Regions from separate parts of the Metabacillus indicus genome, predicted to be linked through region 2. Evidence: a T-box and tRNA genes for the amino acid it is inferred to sense, from the RefSeq annotation. Region 2 holds a T-box; the other holds one or more tRNA genes.
The links. A T-box is a leader RNA that pairs with one kind of tRNA and senses whether it is charged. The one in region 2 lies ahead of trpS (tryptophan--tRNA ligase), so its partner is inferred to be a tRNA-Trp.

Region 1: it encodes a tRNA-Trp, which carries the amino acid that the T-box ahead of trpS (tryptophan--tRNA ligase) is inferred to sense. The anticodon was not compared.

Annotation. Positions count from the first base shown of each region.
Region 1 covers NZ_CP176757.1:613,483-616,861, forward strand. The annotation lists rRNA gene ACK1LH_RS03170 (23S ribosomal RNA) at 1-245, shown strand, start outside; rRNA gene rrf (5S ribosomal RNA) at 375-490, shown strand; tRNA gene ACK1LH_RS03180 (tRNA-Asn) at 507-581, shown strand; tRNA gene ACK1LH_RS03185 (tRNA-Ser) at 586-675, shown strand; tRNA gene ACK1LH_RS03190 (tRNA-Glu) at 685-759, shown strand; tRNA gene ACK1LH_RS03195 (tRNA-Val) at 775-850, shown strand; tRNA gene ACK1LH_RS03200 (tRNA-Met) at 933-1,009, shown strand; tRNA gene ACK1LH_RS03205 (tRNA-Asp) at 1,013-1,088, shown strand; tRNA gene ACK1LH_RS03210 (tRNA-Phe) at 1,099-1,174, shown strand; tRNA gene ACK1LH_RS03215 (tRNA-Thr) at 1,188-1,263, shown strand; tRNA gene ACK1LH_RS03220 (tRNA-Tyr) at 1,273-1,357, shown strand; tRNA gene ACK1LH_RS03225 (tRNA-Trp) at 1,375-1,448, shown strand; tRNA gene ACK1LH_RS03230 (tRNA-His) at 1,476-1,548, shown strand; tRNA gene ACK1LH_RS03235 (tRNA-Gln) at 1,582-1,656, shown strand; tRNA gene ACK1LH_RS03240 (tRNA-Gly) at 1,715-1,789, shown strand; tRNA gene ACK1LH_RS03245 (tRNA-Cys) at 1,799-1,872, shown strand; tRNA gene ACK1LH_RS03250 (tRNA-Leu) at 1,894-1,979, shown strand; tRNA gene ACK1LH_RS03255 (tRNA-Leu) at 2,014-2,094, shown strand; gene ACK1LH_RS03260 (hypothetical protein) at 2,428-2,847, opposite strand; gene ACK1LH_RS03265 (hypothetical protein) at 2,911-3,379, opposite strand, start outside.
Region 2 covers NZ_CP176757.1:1,002,685-1,006,063, forward strand. The annotation lists gene ACK1LH_RS05010 (STAS domain-containing protein) at 136-621, shown strand; gene trpS (tryptophan--tRNA ligase) at 667-1,656, opposite strand; T-box leader at 1,709-1,923, opposite strand; gene ACK1LH_RS05020 (DUF3899 domain-containing protein) at 1,971-2,330, opposite strand; gene ACK1LH_RS05025 (peptide ABC transporter substrate-binding protein) at 2,747-3,379, shown strand, end outside.

The DNA of each region.
Region 1 (3,379 bases), 390 kb from region 2:
GTACGAGAGGACCGGGATGGACGCACCGCTGGTGTACCAGTTGTCTTGCCAAAGGCATCGCTGGGTAGCTATGTGCGGAAGGGATAAGTGCTGAAAGCATCTAAGCATGAAGCCCCCCTCAAGATGAGATTTCCCATCACATTTGTGAGTAAGAACCCTGAAAGATGATCAGGTTGATAGGTCTGAGGTGGAAGCGCGGTGACGTGTGGAGCTGACAGATACTAATCGTTCGAGGACTTAACCACAGTCTAACTAAGTGTAAGTTGCATGTGAATCTTGTTATCAAACGTTATTCAGTTTTGAAAGAATAACTTCTTTCAAAAAAAAAGCTTGAAATCTTCGGATTTCATAGTATAATAATTTTTGTCACTATGTCTGGTGATGATGGCAAAGAGGTCACACCCGTTCCCATGCCGAACACGGAAGTTAAGCTCTTTAGCGCCGATGGTAGTTGGGGGTTTCCCCCTGTGAGAGTAGGACGTTGCCAGGCTGGTGAAAATTATTATTCCGCAGTAGCTCAGTGGTAGAGCTATCGGCTGTTAACCGATCGGTCGTAGGTTCGAGTCCTACCTGCGGAGCCATTTTGGAGAGCTGTCCGAGTGGCCGAAGGAGCACGATTGGAAATCGTGTAGGCGGTAACCCGTCTCAAGGGTTCGAATCCCTTGCTCTCCGCCACAACTTTATGGCCCGTTGGTCAAGCGGTTAAGACACCGCCCTTTCACGGCGGTAACACGGGTTCGAATCCCGTACGGGTCACCAACATATTTTCACTGCGGAGGATTAGCTCAGCTGGGAGAGCATCTGCCTTACAAGCAGAGGGTCGGCGGTTCGAGCCCGTCATCCTCCACCATGAAAATTTAAAGCAGCAGCGTAACGGTCAAGCAGGTTTAACACCAACTTATCGGGACGAAAAAGAATTACCTTATTATTATCGCGGGGTGGAGCAGTCTGGTAGCTCGTCGGGCTCATAACCCGAAGGTCGCAGGTTCAAATCCTGTCCCCGCAACCAAATGGTCCCGTGGTGTAGCGGTTAACATGCCTGCCTGTCACGCAGGAGATCGCCGGTTCGATCCCGGTCGGGACCGCCATTTTTATAAAGGCTTGGTAGCTCAGTCGGTAGAGCAAAGGACTGAAAATCCTTGTGTCGGCGGTTCGATTCCGTCCCAAGCCACCATTTACACTTATATGCCGGTGTAGCTCAATTGGTAGAGCAACTGACTTGTAATCAGTAGGTTGGGGGTTCAAGTCCTCTTGCCGGCACCACTGAAATGTGGAGGGGTAGCGAAGTGGCTAAACGCGGCGGACTGTAAATCCGCTCCCTCAGGGTTCGGCGGTTCGAATCCGTCCCCCTCCACCATTTTTAAAAAAGAATACAGGGGTATAGTTTAAAGGTAGAACAGAGGTCTCCAAAACCTCCGGTGTGGGTTCGAGTCCTACTACCCCTGCCAATTTAATTAATCTTATATAGTATAATGGCGGCTGTGGCGAAGTGGTTAACGCACCAGATTGTGGCTCTGGCATTCGTGGGTTCGATTCCCATCAGTCGCCCCTTTTTACTTAATAGGGTTTTTATTTTTGTTTTGGGCTATAGCCAAGCGGTAAGGCAACGGACTTTGACTCCGTCATGCGCTGGTTCGAATCCAGCTAGCCCAGCCATTTTCACTTTAACAGTCATCTTTGTGCACCAGCTGCATAAGATACAATTACGGCGAATGCGGAAGTAGTTCAGTGGTAGAACACCACCTTGCCAAGGTGGGGGTCGCGGGTTCGAATCCCGTCTTCCGCTCCAGAATCTTAAGGCGGCATAGCCAAGTGGTAAGGCAGAGGTCTGCAAAACCTTTATCCCCGGTTCAAATCCGGGTGTCGCCTCCAATTTTTATGAACTCACCCTTAGCCGGGGTGGCGGAACTGGCAGACGCACAGGACTTAAAATCCTGCGGTAGGTGACTACCGTACCGGTTCGATTCCGGTCCTCGGCATCAACCAGTATCCAGTTCAAAAAATGATCAATTTGCCGGTGTGGCGGAATTGGCAGACGCGCACGACTCAAAATCGTGTTCCTCTGGAGTGTCGGTTCGACCCCGACCACCGGTATCTAAAATAGCTATAGAAATCAAGACTTCAACGGTTATGTTGAAGTCTTTTTTTTGCGTTTATTTTCGCGACATAAATAATATAATATCGTGTGCGTAAGAGGTTGGTGTGGGTAGAAGAGAAAAACTTTCAGATGAAGAAGCACGAATTATTAAAAAGAAAATTACGGATGATTAAGCTTACGAATTTTTCTTCAAAGATTGTTATTTGAGAAATTTAAAATAAAAAAGGACCTTAGTGGTCCTTTAGCTCCTTCACTAAAGCTATTTGAAGAAGATTATATATTATGGTAATAGAATAGAGCTGTTTACTCCTATTTTCATACCCAAAACCCTATAGTTTTATTGAAATATTTGGAAATGATAGTAAAGCAAAGACAACTACAATTAAAACAGGTAGGTAGAATATTAAAAGTGTCTTTGAAATGATAGCTTTAAACCAATTACCTGTTTTCCCTTCAAAAGGTTTTGTGCTCATCGAAAAATTTATTTCCGTTTCTTTTAGAGTAACAGCATGTTCATACAGCTTCCTAAATAACCACTCTTGATGAATAAAAAATCCATCCAATAACCAAAAGAAGAATACAGGTACCAATGCTAAAATAATATACTTCGTATTCATTTCATCAATATTAGCGAAAGCAAGTAATCCAACTACTAGGGTAACCGTCCAACCTTTTAATAAAAATGAATTAGATGCCATACGCGTTATTACATTTTGGATCATTTCAAGATAACGTATTTTGCTTTCCATACAACATTCCTCCTACTGATAAACAAGTTAATGATTCAGTACTTTTCTTTAGAAAATACTCAATTAAATCTTGACTTGAATATCAATTAAATCATGTTTTTCATACAAAACATCTAAGGCATGTGAATCACCATTCGGATTATAAGCCTTTTCCCATTCTTGAAGGTCATTTTGAGATATTTCACAAAGATGTCCTATATCCAGCTTATACTTTATGTCTAATACTTGAGCATGTTTAAGATAATACCCTTTTTTTATTAAACCGAATCTAATAGGGTCCTTTTTTCTGATAGATTGTGTCATAGCTAATTCATAATAAATCCAAGGAGATTTTGTTTGTTTAATCACCTCGTTTGTTACAATGGAATTTGGAGTATTTAAAAAAAGGACACATTCAGTTTTATCTATCATCTTAGTTAGTGCCGTTGACAGCATCATATAAACATGGCTTGTTGAAAAATTTCTTTTTTCATAATTGTAAGTATTGCTGTCTTTATTTTTACAATAAATGTCATCTATTTTTTTTAGAAGG
Region 2 (3,379 bases):
AAAATTGGCTTCTTTTTTGTTCAGGTTAAAAAAAGACCGGAATAACCTTGCCAAAGACTTCAATTAACAGGTAAAGAAGCTGAAACAATGGTAAAATAAAATAAAATAAAGTCATTCATTTGAGCGAGGGCATATATGATAAGTGAAAAAGTAAATGTGGAAGAGCTGCAGGATGAAATTATCGAGTTGAAAAGGCAGCTTCGGGAACAAGAAGAACTGATCAGAGAAATTTCTGTTCCGATTATTCCTTCGATCATACCGGAAACCATTCTTGTGCCGATTACCGGGAAGCTTTCATCAGATCGGTTTGATATGATTACATCTAAAATTCTGGAAACATCTCACGCAAATGAAGTTGCCACTGTCATCATCGATTTTACCGCTATATCAGAACGGGAAATCGGGGAGGTTGAACTGTTTGGATCCTATATCCAGCAATTGACGGCTGCAGTAAGGCTCATGGGCATTCAGATTCTGTTCGTCGGTTTTGGCCCTGCTGTCATCCAGCTGTTAATTTCATCTGGCTTATCAAACAGCCAGGACATCAAGACGTTTTTAACCTTCCGGACGGCACTGCAGTACTTAATGATGGAAAAAGGCATGGAATTTGAAAAAATGTAGCAGGTAAAAAAAGGGAGAGAGCTCTTAATGAGCCCTCTCCCTTTTTTATTTTCGTTTTCTTCCAAGACCCATTGCGCTTTCCATCTTTTTAATCATTTTTCCTGCCTGTGCGTTTGCACGCTCAGCCCCGCGGTCAAGGATTTCGTCAAGTTCATCTGATTCAACAAGAGAATAATATTTTTCCTGAATTGGCTGCAGGGCGTTAATCACGGCAGCAGCGGTGTCGGCTTTAAAATCTCCGTAGCCTTTTCCTTCATATTTTTTCTCCAGGTCTTCGATGGAAATGCCTGAAAGAATAGAAAAGATGGAGAGGAGGTTAGATACGCCAGGCTTATTCTCTTTATCAAATTTCACGATGCCCTCTGAATCGGTAACCGCACTTTTGATCTTCTTTTCAATCACTTTCGGATCGTCCAGCAGTGTGATAAATGCTTTCTGGTTTGGATCTGATTTGCTCATTTTTTTCGTCGGATCTGCAAGGGACATAATTCTTGCACCGATCTTTGGAATGCGCACTTCAGGGACGGTAAAGATGTCATTGTATTTTTTATTAAAACGTTCGGCTAAGTCTCTTGTGAGCTCCAGATGCTGTTTCTGGTCTTCGCCGACTGGAACGAGATCCGTTTTATATAGTAGAATGTCGGCAGCCATCAGAGGCGGATAGGTTAACAGTCCGGCAGAAACGGCTTCTTTGCCAGCTGATTTGTCCTTGAACTGAGTCATTCGCTCAAGTTCGCCGATATAGGCCACACATTGCATCATCCATCCAGCCTGTGCGTGTGCCGGAACCTCTGACTGAATGAACAATGTTGCTTTTTCAGGATCAAGTCCTACAGCTAAATATAGTGCTGCAAGGCTTTTTATGCTCTTGCGGAGCTGCAGGCGGTCCTGCGGCTGTGTGATGGCATGCTGGTCAACAATGCAAAAATAGCAGTCATAATCATTCTGCAGGTCAACAAACTGTTTCATAGCTCCGATATAGTTTCCTAATGTGACATTACCTGTGGGCTGGATGCCCGAAAAAATAGTTTTCATATCCTCACTCCTTCTTAAAATAACGCAAAAAAGCCCATTCGTCCCCTTGACTAAAAGGGACGAATGGACCGCGGTGCCACCCTGATTATTTCTGCAGCAGAAATCACTTAGCGTCTTTTATCGCAAGACGAAACGGCTGATCCTACTTTGAAGTTCAGTCAGCTGCTCAAAAGTCCATTCCGCAGTGTTTATTGTCCGCCTTTCACCAGGCAGCAGACTCTCTGAAAAATAAGGTCACTGTGTACTACTCTTTTTCATCGCATTTACATGTTATTTCCTATATTATAGTGGCTTTCGGACTCGTTTTCAACTGTTCAAAAATAATAAACAGCAAGAGCTGCAAGCATTGTAGCTGCAAGAACCAGTCCGGCAAACAAAAACGGGGTATATTCAACCCGCAGGAGTTCAGAGAAGAGTCTCATTTCCTCTACTTCCTTCTTATCAAGGTCCCGGCCTTTGGATTGAAAGGTCCTTCTGAACCCCTGAGTGATGCCGTCAAAAAATCCGCCTTCAGCAACCAGAAGAAATAGGGAAGTAAAGAGCAGAAGCCCGGAAATGTAAAATGAAATATTGATATAATGCAGCAGGCTGATCTCCTGATAGAAAAGCAGCGAAAGCAGCAAGACTAGAACAAATGACACGGTGAAGGATGATAAAAATAATTTTCGGTTCATAAATACCCTCTTTTTTCTTTTTATATTACTAAATTACGGGGATGATCAATAGTTTTTTTATATTGAAATATATAAAAAAAATTATTGTGAGAAAAGTAATACTACTCAGAATATTGTCAGTTTCCCTGCAAAATAGTTTATTAGCTATTGTTGTATATTGTATACATTTTTAATTTTACTTACAATTTAAAATCTTTACAAAGGCAGTGCTTCTGGCCATTTTTATGTTAAATGAATGAAATATCATGAAGAAATACTGTGGATAATATAGGTATAAAGGACTATTTTTGCTTTAAAAAAGTCTTAATTTTATTGCATTTGTGTAAATTTTATTAAAAAAATGAATGTACAAAAATTCGAAAGCTTGTATAATAGTGTTTGTAAGAATTTTTTAAAAATAAAAGGGAGGGTAATAAATGAAAAAGTCAAAATTTTCATTGCTTTTAGTCCTTTCGCTTGTACTGAGCGTTTTCTTAACTGCTTGCTACGGCGGAGGCGGATCCAGTTCTTCTGATGGAGGAGACAAAGACAAAGACTCTAAAGAAGCAGCTAATGTGCCTCAGGAGCTGAAAGTACTTGAATCTTCTGAGATTCCATCTATGGACTCAGTTCTTGCAGAAGATACAATCAGTTTATCTCAATTAAACAATACGAATGAAGGTTTATACCGTATTGATGAAAACCAGGAGCCAATCCCGGGTATGGCTGACGGCGAGCCGGAAGCTAACGAAGACGGCACTGAGTACACAATCAAAATCAAAGAAGACGCTAAATGGTCTAATGGAGAGCCTGTAACAGCTAACGACTTCGTTTTTGCATGGCAGCGCGCTCTTAACCCTGACACAGGATCTGCTTACGGTCCATACATGATGATGGGTAAAATCAAAAATGCTGAAGCATTATATAATGGTAAAGCTAAACCTGAAGATCTTGGAGTTAAAGCTCAAGACGAAAAGACACTTGTTGTGACTCTTGAAAAACCGATTCCTTTCTTCAAGTCATTAATGGCATTCCCTACGTTCTATCCTCAGAACCAAAAGTATGTTGAA